DNA from 3 places in the Paracoccus sp. J55 genome. Region 2 is predicted to be linked to each of the others. Evidence: riboswitches for the same ligand, from Rfam matches in the RefSeq annotation. Region 2 holds a riboswitch; each other region holds the start of a gene.
The links. Region 2 has a riboswitch for cobalamin ahead of PARJ55_RS0111615 (DUF1636 domain-containing protein). Riboswitches for the same ligand answer to the same signal wherever they lie in the genome.
Positions count from the first base shown of each region.

Region 1 (4,136 bases), on a different contig from region 2:
TGGTCGGTGCAGAGGTTCATCGACAGCACCCGGCGCGGCGGATCGGCCGCGGCGGGCTGCAGGAAGCCGGGCAGGGCCAGGCCGGCCAGCAGGCAGGCGGCAAGGCCGAGCCGCCCTACCATTGCGCCGTCACCCCGGCATAGAGGGTGCGGCCCTGGCCGTAATAGCCCCAGGCCTCGGAATAGTCCCTGTCGAACAGGTTCACCACCCGGCCGGTCAGCCGGACATTTCCGGTCAGGTCATAGCCGGCGGCCAGGTTCACGGTCACGTAATCCGGCAGTTCGGTGGTGGGCGGGGTCCAGTTGCGGAACCATTCCGTGCCGTAGTTGCCCGCGACATAGCGCAGATCGGCGGTGACCGAGCCGCGGCCCTGCGCGAAGCCGGCCGTGGCACGCAGCCCCAGCAGGTGGCGGGGCTGGCCGGCGATGGGCTCGCCTTCCGCGGTCTGCGCATCGGCATAGGTATAGTTCGCGCCGAAGCGCAGCCGGTCGCTTGCCTGCAGATCCAGTTCCAGCTCGAACCCCTTGCGGGTGCTGGTGCCGGCGATGTTGGTCGAGGTTTCCCCGGCCCCGGCGATCATGTCCTCGACCTTGCTGGTGAACAGCGTGGCTCCCAACTGGCCCCTTCCGCCGGCAAAGCCCAGATCGGCGCCGATCTCATAGCCGCGGCTGGTCTCGGGCGAGAGGTCCGGGTTGCCGCGATAGGTGCCGGGCGTATAGCCGTAAAGCTCGAACATGGTGGGGTTGACGATGGCCTTGCCGGCGGCCGCGCGCAGGCGCAGGTCGCGGTCGGGCATTTGCCACGCGCCGGCGATGTTCCAGGTGGTGGCGTTGCGGAAATCCTCGTTGAAATCGCGCCGCAGGCCGGCCTGGATGCCGATCCCGTTGTCGAACCGGCCCTGATATTCCAGCGCGGCCGATCTCGTATCACGCTCATACCGGCCGCCCGGTGCGAAGGAGGCCTCGTAGATATCTCGTTTCTTCTGCAGCGCGACGTTCAGCTTCTGCGCCGAGTTGCGGGCATCGCCGCCATCAAGCGCCCATGTGCCGGTATATCTGAGATCCCGCAGCCGCGAGGCGTCGTCGTAGTCCGGCCGGCCGTCGTAGAAATGCGCGGTGGCCTGGTTGCTGCCCGAAAGGGCGAAGCGGTTCAGCAGCCGACCCCCCAGCGCCTCGGCTTCGAGCCAGAGCGAGCCGTAAGTCTCGTCCCGGTCGGCGGTCCATGGCTCGTCCCGCAGGTATTCGTCGGGCGAGGCGACGAAGGACACCGATTCGTCATAGCCGTATTCCTGCCAGCTGCGCCGCAGGGTGAAGCCGGCGGTCACCGCCTCGCTGATGTCGTAGGAGCCGCCGAGGGTCAGGCTGTCGCGCTCGTTGAACTCGGTATCGCCGCCCGGCGTGCGCGAGGCGTCCTCGCCATCGGTATGGCGCGTCGCGGCCGAGAGGCTGATCTGGCCGCGCGCGCCCATGGCGCGAAGATGGGCGCTGGCGGCGCGGGTGCCCTGACCGCCGATCTCGACCCCACCGCCATAGCTCAGCCCCGGGGCCGAGGCGCGGCGGGTGGTGATCGCGATCACCCCGGCGGCGGCATTGGCGCCGTAGATCGTCGATTGCGGGCCGCGCAGCACCTCGATGCGCTCGACATCCTCGGTCAGCAGGCCGCCGAACACATAGTCGCCGCTGCCGGGGGCATTGGCCTCGACCCCGTCGATCAGCACCAGCACGTGATTGGCTTCGCCGCCGCGGATGCGGACCTTGGTCAGGGTCTCGCCGGTCGAGGTCACGGCCAGGCCGGGCAGGTCGCGCAGCGCGTCCTGGACGGTGACGAAGCCGCGCTCTTGCAGATCCCCGGCGGTCAGGATGCTGTGGGCGCGGCCATAGGCGCTTTCGGCGACCGGCGACAGGCCGCCCGACAGGATCACGGGGTCGAGCATGACGGGCGCCTGGCTCTCCTGGCCCGTGGCGGCGGCCGGAAGGAGCAGGGCGGCGGCGGCCAGCAGGGAGACCGGGGTTCTGAACATTCCAAAGCCTTTCCAGCACGGGGCCCGGCCCCGCGATTTGCAGAACTGCCCTGCGGACAGGCCCGACAGCCCGGCCGCGGGACGGCGACTGTCACCTCTGCGGAACGGCCGCTTCCCGGGCGCGCCCCGCGCCGGAAATGGGTGATCGCTGCGGCAGGTCTCCTGGCTTGCGGATCGTTGCTCGGGCCGGCCTTCCCGGGGGTTGCCCAGTGGCGCCTGCGGCCTTCGCTCACCGCATACAGTTGCGGGGGCAGCCCCGGCCTTGCCCTGGCCGTCTTGCGGCCGGCGGGCGCACCGGTGTTCCCTTTTCATCCGGCATGGCGCCGGAACCGTAGCGGCCTTGCATTGCCGCAGGGCGCCGCGGGCTGTCAAGCGCCAATCCGGTGCCGCCGCGCGGCCGCGACAATCCGCCGGGTGGAACCGGCCGCTGAAGCGCGCCGCGGGGGCAAGGACGCTTTGGTGCCGGAGGGATCGGTGCCCCTCTGCCTGCTGCGGGATGGAACCGGCGGAACCCGCCCGCCTGCGGCGCGGGAAGGCGCCGCCTGCCGGAAAAGGGGGCCGGAATCGGGAAGCCGCCGCGGGTTCCGCGCCGGCCCGAGAACCTCGCCACCGCCGGAGGGCGCGGCCGGGGCGCCGGCCGCGGATGGCACGGGCGCGCCGTCCATTCCTGAGCGTTTTCCACGGGACGCAAAATCCGAACCCGACAGTTCGCATCAGGAAAATGTCACCGAGGAATTCTGTCAACTATATGTTTTTGCTAGATTATTTATTGACCTTCCGCGAATCCCTCTCTATATCCGGCTCAAGGTCGCCAGCCAGCGGAAAGCCAGCCAGCCACCACAGGACCCAGCCAGCCAGCCAGCCAGCCAGGAGAAACAAACATGGCAAAGACCGCTTGCAACGCCTGCGCGTTCTATGAGGATCACGTCGCCAACTCCGCCAGCACGCTTTCGGATTCCGGCCTGTGCCGCGCCAACCCGCCGGTCACCCAGAAGGATGCGGATACCAGGGGCTATTGGCCGGTCGTCAAGTCGAACGACTGGTGCGGACAGTTCGCCACCAGCTTCGCGGCCGAGTGAAGCGTCGCCACCGACGCTGCAAGGCAGCCTCCGGGCTGCCTTTGGCGTTTCGGGGTCGTGCACCCGGCCCCGTCCATCTCGGCACGGCAGGCCGGATCGGCGGCGTCGGTCAGATTCGCTGGCTGAAGGTGGGGATGGGCGTGACGCGCCGCACGGTGATGAACTGGATCGCAGCCGGGCAGATCGAAAGCAGCCGGCACGGGCAACCGTCCTGGTGCGCTCACGGCCCTGCGACAGATCGCGGGCGGGGCAGGGGCTAGCTCTGATCCATTCCAGCGCGTGGCGCATCCGCATCACTCACGACCGCACTCGGCAGCAGCCAACCGCAGAGATAAAGGCGGGCATGATGGCGGGTATGCCGCTTGATAGCGATTTTTCTTATAAATATCAATTGATTGTGGCGGATGGAGTGGGATTCGAACCCACGGAACCTTTCGATTCGCTGGTTTTCAAGACCAGTGCCTTAAACCACTCGGCCATCCATCCGCATCAAGCCCCCAGGCCGGCGCTCCTGCCGGGCAAGGCATGGCAACGGCTTGCCGCTTGCGACGTTCACAGACCCGACATGAAACCGGAAGTCAAGCCTGCGCGTCGGCCCGGATGCGGCGTGCTAGCGCGCCCCCTTCGGCAAAGCCGGAATGCCCGGCAGGCACAGGGCCGCGCAAAGCCCGCCCAGGGCCGAACGCTCAAGCGCCAGCCTGCCGCCGTGCAACGCCGCAAGGTCGGCGACGATGGCTAGGCCGAGCCCGCTGCCGGGCGGGCCGGCCTCGTCCAGACGGGCGCCGCGGGTCAGGGCCCGCGCGTGATCCGCATCCGACATGCCGGGCCCGTCATCCTCGATCAGCAGGCGCAGCCGCTCGCCCTCGGAAAGGGCGGTGATGCGGACCCGGCGCGAGGCCCATTTCACCGCGTTCTCGACCAGGTTGCCGATCATCTCCTCAAGATCCTGCCGCTCGCCGGCGAAGGCGGGGTCCGCTTCGGCCCGGATCTCGACCTGCAAGCCCGCCTCGCGGATCGGGCCGCCCAGCACCAGCAGG
Region 1 covers NZ_AZVA01000004.1:51,588-55,723, reverse strand. The annotation lists gene PARJ55_RS0105510 (ABC transporter substrate-binding protein) at 1-122, opposite strand, end outside; gene PARJ55_RS0105505 (TonB-dependent siderophore receptor) at 116-2,020, opposite strand; cobalamin riboswitch at 2,155-2,369, opposite strand; gene PARJ55_RS0105500 (hypothetical protein) at 2,902-3,099, shown strand; tRNA gene PARJ55_RS0105495 (tRNA-Ser) at 3,498-3,585, opposite strand; gene PARJ55_RS0105490 (HAMP domain-containing sensor histidine kinase) at 3,710-4,136, opposite strand, start outside.
Region 1: it holds a riboswitch for cobalamin, as region 2 does, so the genes downstream of both, PARJ55_RS0105505 (TonB-dependent siderophore receptor) here and PARJ55_RS0111615 (DUF1636 domain-containing protein) in region 2, are expected to answer to the same signal.

Region 2 (4,136 bases):
CGGCTGCTGTCAGGTAGCTGCGATAGAAGCTGACCAGCAGGCCGGGCCCGGGGCGGTCGATCACGCCGCGGTCGGGGTCGTAGAAGCCGAAATCCGGGATCGCGGCCTCGCCACGGACCGGGGCGGCGGGCAGTCCTGCCGCCTGCGCCAGCTCCGCCAGCGCCATCTGCGCCGCGACCGCGCCGCCCTGGTCGCACAGCGCCGAAAGCCGGCGCAGCAGCGGTGCCGGCAGGGTGGAAAACCGGTCCAGCGTCGGATCGGGCCGGCCGTCCGCCGGCAGGAAGGCCAGCGCGATGCCGTGCCTGCGCGCCAGATCCTGCAGGCTGGCCACGCCATAGGGCCAATAGGGCTCGCCGCCGATCAGCCGTACCAGCACGGCGCGGGCGCCGGACAGCGTCGCCTCGACATATTGATCGACCGAGACCGGGTGCCGCAGCGCCGAGAGGTTGCAGAGCCGCAGCGTGGGCAGGCCGCCGGCTGCCCGGTGCCAGCCCGCCGCGAAAGCGCCGAGGTCGCTGTCGGAATAGGACAGCACCACCAGCTCTGCGGGGCTTTGGCCGGGGTCGGTCGGGACCTCGGTTTCCTCAAGCCCACGGCTTTCGCGGAAGACGACGTGCATCGTCAGGCCGCCAGGATCGCCCGGATCGCGGCCTCGTCGATATCGTCATGCTCGGCGATGACGACAAGGCGCGAGGCGCGGGGGCCGTCGCCCCAGGGCCGGTCGTATTGGTGGCGCACCCGCTCGCCCACCGCCTGGACCAGCAGGCGCATGGGCTTGCCGGCGACGGCGACATGGCCCTTGACGCGCAGGATGTTCTGGTCGCGGGCCAGCCGCTCGATGCGGGCGGCAAGCTCGGCGGGGTCGGCGATCTCGGCCAGCTCGATCACCATCGAGTCGAAATCGTCATGTTCATGGTCCTCGGCGCCGTCGTGATGGCTGGGGCGGGCGGCAAGGTCGTCCTCGGCCGCCGCACCCAGCCCAAGGATCACCCGCGGGTCGATCACCCCATCGGTCAGCGGCAGGATCGGCAGCTTGCGCGGCGCCTCGGCCTCGATCACCGCGCGGGCGGCGGCCAGCCCGTCCTCGCCGGCCAGGTCGGCCTTGGAGAGCAGGACGATGTCGGCGCAGGCGATCTGGTCCTCGAACACCTCGGACAGGGGCGTTTCGTGGTCGAGGCTGTCGTCGGCGGCGCGCTGCGCCTCGACGGCGGCCTCGTCCGGGGCGAAGCGGCCGGCGGCCACGGCCTCGGCATCGGCCAGCGCGATCACCCCGTCCACGGTGATGCGCGAGCGGATCGCCGGCCAGTCGAAGGCTTTCAGCAAGGGCTTGGGCAGGGCAAGGCCCGAGGTCTCGATCAGGATGTGGTCGGGCTTGACGGGCATCGCCATCAGCCGCTCCAGCGTCGGGATGAAATCGTCGGCCACGGTGCAGCAGATGCAGCCGTTCGACAGTTCCATGATGTTCTCGGCCGGGCAGTTCTCGTCCGCGCAGGATTTCAGGATCTCGCCGTCGACGCCCATGGTGCCGAATTCATTGACCAGCACCGCCAGCCGCTTGCCCTGCGGGTTCAGCATCAGGTGGCGGATCAGCGTGGTCTTGCCGGCGCCGAGAAAGCCGGTGATGACGGTCACGGGGGTCTTGGTCAGGTCGGTCATGGGCTACCCAATCGGAGGAATGCGCGCGAGGCTGCGCTTGCGGAAAATCGTGACGCGCTCGCGCCAGGGCACGATGCCGTCGGGGGCGCCGGCATAGGCGGCGGCGCCGGCCAGGATCTCGGGCGCGTCCTCGGCCGACATGCGGCCATAGACATAGGTCCAGCGGCCGGGCGCCGACAGCGCGATGGCCGCGCCGCTGGCGCAGGCCGACAGGCATTCGACCGGGACGATGCGCACGCCGTCGGGGGCCCCTTCGGCGGTCAGCGCGTCATGCAGCCGCGCGCCGGGCACCGGCTCGCCCTCAAGCACCGGCTGGCCGGCGCGGCAGGTGATGCAGACATGCAGCGTGACTGTCATGCGCCCTTCATCCGTTGTGGCGGCAGGGCGCAGGGGCGCGAATGCCCCAAGCCCCAGCGGGAACACCCCGTCCGCCGGTCAATCCTTCTGCGCTGGCAGGTCTCCCGGCTTGCGGATTCGGGCCTTGGCCCACGGCCGCCCCACCTTCCCGGCTTTCGCCAGTGGCTTCGGGGCGACCTCTCCGGTCACGGTCGCGGGGGCGGCTGCTTCCAGGCGGTTGCCTGTCGCATTCCCTCTTCGCCTGTCATAGGACAGGAACCAGCGCCCCCTGTCTGTGCGCGCCCGGTCCCGACTTGTCAAGCGAAGGAGTGCCCGATGCAGACCGACGACAACGCCCGCCATACCGAGAAGATGGCGAAGATCAAGGCCGCCCGCGACAGGATGATGGCCGGGAAGCAGGGCGAGAAGGGGCTGGTCATCGTCCATACCGGCAAGGGCAAGGGCAAGTCCTCCTCGGGCTTCGGGATGATCCTGCGCTGCATCGCCCATGGCATGCCCTGCGCGGTGGTGCAGTTCATCAAGGGCGCCTGGGACACCGGCGAGCGGCGGCTGCTGACCGCGCATTTCGCCGATCTGTGCCAGTTCCACGCCATGGGCGAGGGCTTCACCTGGGAAACGCAGGATCGCGAGCGCGACATCGCCGCCGCCCGCGCCGGCTGGGAAAAGGCCAAGCAGCTGATCCGCGAACCCTCGATCCGCATGGTGCTGCTGGACGAGATCAACATCGCCCTGCGCTATGACTATCTGGATCTGGACGAGGTGCTGGCCTTCCTGCGCGACGAAAAGCCGCCGATGACCCATGTCGTGCTGACCGGGCGCAATGCCAGGCCGGAACTTATCGCGCTGGCCGATCTTGTGACCGAGATGGAGCAGGTCAAGCACCCGTTCCGCGACGGGATCAAGGCCCAGCCGGGCGTGGAGTTCTAGGAGCATGGAGAAATCGCAGGACAAGCCGAAGCTGCTTTCGGGCGGCAACCCGCAAATCCCCAAGGGCTATGGCGAGGCGCCGCTCCGCGCCTATATCGCCGCCATGCCGGGCTGGAAGCAGGAGATCGGCCAGAAGCTGGACGAGATCATCACCCGCACCGTGCCGGGGGTGAAGAAGGCGGTGAAATGGAACTCGCCCCTTTACGGGGTCGAGGAGGGGCACTGGTTCCTCAGTTTCCATTGCATGACGAAATACATCAAGATCGGCTTCTTTCGCGGCACGCAGCTTGAGCCGATGCCGCCGGTCGCCTCGAAACATCCGGAGGTGCGCTACCTGCACATCCCCGAGGGGCCTTTCGACGAGGACCAGTTTGCCGACTGGGTGCGGCAGGCCAGCCGCCTGCCCGGCGAGAAGATGTAGGGCTCAGCGCCGCTGCCAGTCCCGCGCGGTGTTTTCCTGCCAGCCCGCGCGGTGCAGCAGCGGCGTGTCGTCGGTGAATTCGGGCCAGCCGAGGCAGAGGAGTGCCGAGAACTCCCAGTGGTCGGGGGCTTGCAGCAGTGCCGTGATCCGCGCCGGATCGAGGATCGAGACCATGCCGAGGCCCAGGTTGCGCACCCGCGCCGCCAGCCACAGCGCATGGATCGCCATGGCCGTCGATTGCCGCAGGGTTTGCGGCATGGTGGCGCGGCCGAGGCCATGGCCCTCGGCCGGGTCGATCCGGGTGAAGACGGCCAGCCAGACGGGCGCGCGGTCCAGGCCGGCCAGCTTCAGCGCATCGTATTCCTGCCGCTGCCGGCCCTGATAGCGGTTGGCGGCCTCGGCATTGCAGCGCAGGAAATCGGCGCGGATCTCGGCGCGCAGCGCCGGGCTTTCGACCCGGATCACCCGCCAGGGCCGGGCATTGCCGACCGAGGGCGCCAGTTCCATCGCCGCGCGCAACTCGTCCAGCAGCGGCTCGGGGATGGGGTCGTCGCGGAAATGCCGCACGTCGCGGCGCCAGCGCAGGATGCGCTCCAGTGCGGCGCTGTCCTCGGGGCCGAACTCCATCAGGACGCCGCGCAGATGGCGCTGTCGGGCAGGCCCGCGGCCCCGGCGCGGATGGCGATCGGCCGGTCGGGCACCGTCAGCTCGACGGCGAGCGGCTGGCCGGCAACCGTCAGCGGCCGGTGGTCGTTCGCGTTCAGCTCGACCCGCA
Region 2 covers NZ_AZVA01000010.1:116,091-120,226, reverse strand. The annotation lists gene cobN (cobaltochelatase subunit CobN) at 1-619, opposite strand, end outside; gene cobW (cobalamin biosynthesis protein CobW) at 622-1,656, opposite strand; gene PARJ55_RS0111615 (DUF1636 domain-containing protein) at 1,660-2,013, opposite strand; cobalamin riboswitch at 2,090-2,291, opposite strand; gene cobO (cob(I)yrinic acid a,c-diamide adenosyltransferase) at 2,329-2,940, shown strand; gene PARJ55_RS0111605 (DUF1801 domain-containing protein) at 2,945-3,361, shown strand; gene bluB (5,6-dimethylbenzimidazole synthase) at 3,365-3,988, opposite strand; gene PARJ55_RS0111595 (hypothetical protein) at 3,988-4,136, opposite strand, start outside.

Region 3 (4,136 bases), on a different contig from region 2:
GCGTTCAGATAGACCGCGCCCGCGCCCTGCCGCGCGCCCAGCTGGTTGGCATAGCTGAAGCTGTCCTCCAGCAGCTTCATCACCGGGATAACGCCCGAGGACTGGTTCTCGATCCCCTTGATCGGTGCGCCGGCCTCTCGCAGGTTGGTCAGCATCAGCGCCACGCCGCCGCCGCGCTTCGAGAGCTGCAAGGCCGAGTTGATCGAGCGGCCGATGCTCTCCATGTTGTCTTCCAGCCGCAGCAGGAAGCACGAGATCAGCTCGCCACGGGACTTCTTGCCGGCATTGAGGAACGTGGGCGTCGCCGGCTGGAAGCGGCCCGAGAGCATCTCCTCCATGAAGCGCATGGCCAGCGCCTCGTCGCCGCGCGCCAGCGTCAGGGCGACCATGACCACCCGGTCCTCGTAGCGTTCCAGGTAACGCTGGCCGTCGCGGGTCTTCAGCGTATAGCTGGTGTAATACTTGAAGGCGCCCAGGAAGGTCGGGAAGCGGAACTTCCGCGCATAGGCAGCATCCCAGATCGCGCGCTGGAAATTGCGCGAATACTGGTCCAGCACCTCGGGCTCGTAATAGCCTTCGTCGACGAGATAGCGCAGCTTCTCGTCGAGATTGTGGAAGAACACGGTGTTCTGGTTGACATGCTGCAGGAAATATTGCCGCGCGGCCTTGCGATCCGCCTCGAAGCGGATGCGGCCCTCGCCGTCGTAAAGGTTCAGCATCGCGTTCAGCGCGTGATGGTCCAGCACGGCCTTTACGCCATTGTCAAGCATTCCGTCCCCCAGAATTTCTCAAGCCCCGCCCGGACGCGGGAAAGATCGTTGTCGTCGCCCGCCAGCTCGAATCGATACAGCACGGGGACGTCGCATTTAGCAGAAATGACCCTCGCCGACAGGGCGAAGGTGGCGCCGAAATTGCGGTTGCCGGCGCCGATCACGCCGCGCAGCAGCGCGCGGCGCCCGGGGTCGTTCAGGAAGCGGATGACCTGTTTCGGCACCGCGCCCCGCCCCGCGCCATCGGCATAGGTCGGGCAGATCAGCACATAGGGCCGGCCGGGCTCGGGCAGGATCTCGCACGGCGAGACCGGGATGCGGAGCGCCGGCAGCCCCAGCCGCGCCATGAAGCGCGCCGTGTTCCCCGAGCCCGAGGAATAATAGACCAGTTCGCCCCGGTGCCCGCCCATGGCCGCGCGTTCAGGACAGCCGGCCGATCATGTCGGGCCGGAAACCCGCCCAATGCGCCTCGCCGGCGACGACGACGGGCGCCTGGCGATAGCCGAGCGAGGTGACCAGTTCCATCGCCGCCTCATCCTCGGTCAGGTCGACCAGCTGATAGGGCAGGCCGCGCGCCTCGAGCGCCCGGGTCGTGGCGGTGCATTGCACGCAGGCGGGCTTGGAATAAACGGTGATGGTCATGCCTCTGCTCCTTCTTTCTGTCGGCAAGCAGGGGCCGCGCCCGATGACCGCGCCATCGGAACCGCTTCAGCCCCGCGCCCGCCGCACGGTTTCGTCCTTTCGCGCCATGGCAGGTCTTCTGACTCGCGGGTCCCGGCTTGGCTGGCCTTCCCGGGGCTGGCCCCAGTGGCATTCCAGCGTCGCTCTCCGCTTACAGCTGCGGGGGCAGTGCCGGCCTTGCACCGGCTTCCCTGTTGATCCCCGAGTCGCCCCGGAGGTAACCATGACCCCTGCAGTTAGCCACGCTCCGCCACGCAGGTCAATCCACATCTAGTGGGAAACTGCCCGCCCATTGGAACATCTGGTGGGCTTTCGAACGCCCGCGGGGCGGGCGCCACTTGCATCCCGGCCGAGAGTTGCGGCACCTTTTCCGACGGGAGAGCATCCGGATTGTTGAATCGCTGCAACAGTCGGGCCTGCCGATCCGGGATTTTACGCAGCGTCGTTTGACAATTTGCGACAATTAACCCTCTTGCATGGATCACGCGCGGCCAGGACAGGGGGCGACTGCTCCCCCTCCCGGCTCGTTTCACCGCAAGCCACTCTGCTGAGCCAGCACGTTCCTGTCGCCTCCATCCTCGCGGATGGCAGCGATTTCTTTTGTGCCGGGAGCAATCCATGAACAAGTCCCATCCGAAACCGCCGGTCACGGGGGGCGCAGCGCAATTGCTGCCGACCCTGGGCCTGCTGCCGGTGCTGGCCATCTCGGCCGGCGTGGCCGGCCCTGCACAGGCGCAGGACACCGTCACTCTGGACACGGTGGTCATCCGCCGCCAGCAGGGCAACGAGGCCGAGACAAGCTACAAGGTCACCGAAAGCACCTCGGACAAGGCCACCGCGCCGCTGCTCGACACCCCGCGCTCGGTCACCGTCGTCACCGCGCGCGAGATCGAGGAGCGCGGCCAGACCTCGGTCGCCGACGTGCTGCGCACCACGCCGGGCGTCACGCTGGGCGCGGGCGAGGGCGGCGTGCCGCAGGGCGTACGCCCCTATATCCGCGGCTTCGAGGCCAGCCAGGACCTGCTGATCGACGGCATGCGCAATGCCTCGCGCACGCAATACGAGGCCTTCAACCTGGAATCGATCGAGATCAACAAGGGGCCGGGCGGCGTCTATTCCGGCGCCGGTTCGACCGGCGGCACCATCAGCCTGAACAGCAAGACCCCGCAGCCGGGCGCCTTTGACCAGGTGGCGCTGTCCTACGGAACCGGCAACTATCTCCGCGGCACGCTGGATTCGAACCGCGAATTCGGCGCCCTCGGCCTGCGCCTGAACCTGATGGGGCAGCGCGCCGACGATCTGGGCGGGCGCGACGGTGTCGAGTCCAGGCGGTTCGGGGTGGCGCCGAGCTTCAGCTATCGGCTGACCGATGACAGCAAGATCACCGCCGGGCTCTATTACTACAAGGACGAGGATACGCCCGATTATGGCGTGCCGATGTCGAATGCCACCACGCCTGCCGAATGGCGGCGCGGCTCGGGCACCCGCATCGACCCGTTCCTGCCGGCCGATGTCGATCCCGATACCTTCTATGGCCTGCATGCGCGCGATTTCCGCGACGTGGAATCCGCCTCGGGCTACCTGAAGTTCGAGCACGCATTCTCGGACAGCCTGCGGCTGACCACGGCGCTGCGCAAGGCGCGCGACACCAATACCTATGTCGTGACCTCGCCGACCTCGGGCAGCGACGGGCTGGTGTCGCGCAGCTCCAAGGCTTCGGACCGGGTGAACGAGACCGTGTCGTTCAACGCCCAGCTTTCGGGCGAAGCGCAGGCCGGGGGCGTCGAGCACAGCTTTGCGGTCGGCGTGGACATCGCCAATTCCCGCGCCACCACCCGCCGGCTGACGGTGGTCAACCCCGATCCTATGCCGACCTCGCCCTACGAGAATCCGGATGCCGGCGCGCCCTGGGGCGGCAGCATCGAGCGCGGCGGCGATACCGGCTACAGCACCACCAAGTCGCGCGGCATCTACGCGCTGGACACCATCACGTTCACCCCGCAATGGGAGGCGACGGTGGGCCTGCGCTGGGACGATTACAGCGTCAACAGCGTCACCCACGCCACCGACGAGAATCCGCGCGAAAGCCATCGCAACGATTCCGACTTCCTGAACGGAATGCTGGGCGTGGTCTACAAGCCGGCGCCGAACGGCTCGGTCTACGCCTCGGTCAGCAGCTCTTCGAACCCGGCCGGCGAGGGCGCGGGCACCGGCGGCAGCAATGCCTCGGACGATCTGGACAGCCTCGATCCCGAGCGCAGCGTGAATTACGAGATCGGCACGAAATGGCTGGTGCTGAACGACCAGCTTCAGCTGAGCGCGGCGCTGTTCAGGACCGAGAAGGACAATGCCCGCGTCACCAACTCGCTGGGCGAGACCGAGAATATCGGCAAGACCACCGCCAAGGGCGTCGAGCTGGGCTTTGCCGGCCAGATAACCGAGCGCTGGGGCATCTGGGGCGGCTATGTCCATCAGGACGTCAAGCTGAAGGACGGCGGCTGGACCACCCCGCGCGGCGGCGGCGATCCCTATCCGAACCCCGGCACCGGCAGGCAGGTGGTGAAGATCCCGCGCAACAGCTTCTCGCTGTGGACGACCTATGACTACAGTCCGGAACTGATGCTGGGCGGCGGCGTGACCTATACGGGCAAGCGCATGGCCAGCTATTCGCAGAACGGCGATGCC
Region 3 covers NZ_AZVA01000036.1:31,752-35,887, reverse strand. The annotation lists gene nrdE (class 1b ribonucleoside-diphosphate reductase subunit alpha) at 1-770, opposite strand, end outside; gene nrdI (class Ib ribonucleoside-diphosphate reductase assembly flavoprotein NrdI) at 752-1,180, opposite strand; gene nrdH (glutaredoxin-like protein NrdH) at 1,191-1,412, opposite strand; cobalamin riboswitch at 1,503-1,692, opposite strand; gene PARJ55_RS22510 (TonB-dependent siderophore receptor) at 2,070-4,136, shown strand, end outside.
Region 3: it holds a riboswitch for cobalamin, as region 2 does, so the genes downstream of both, nrdH (glutaredoxin-like protein NrdH) here and PARJ55_RS0111615 (DUF1636 domain-containing protein) in region 2, are expected to answer to the same signal.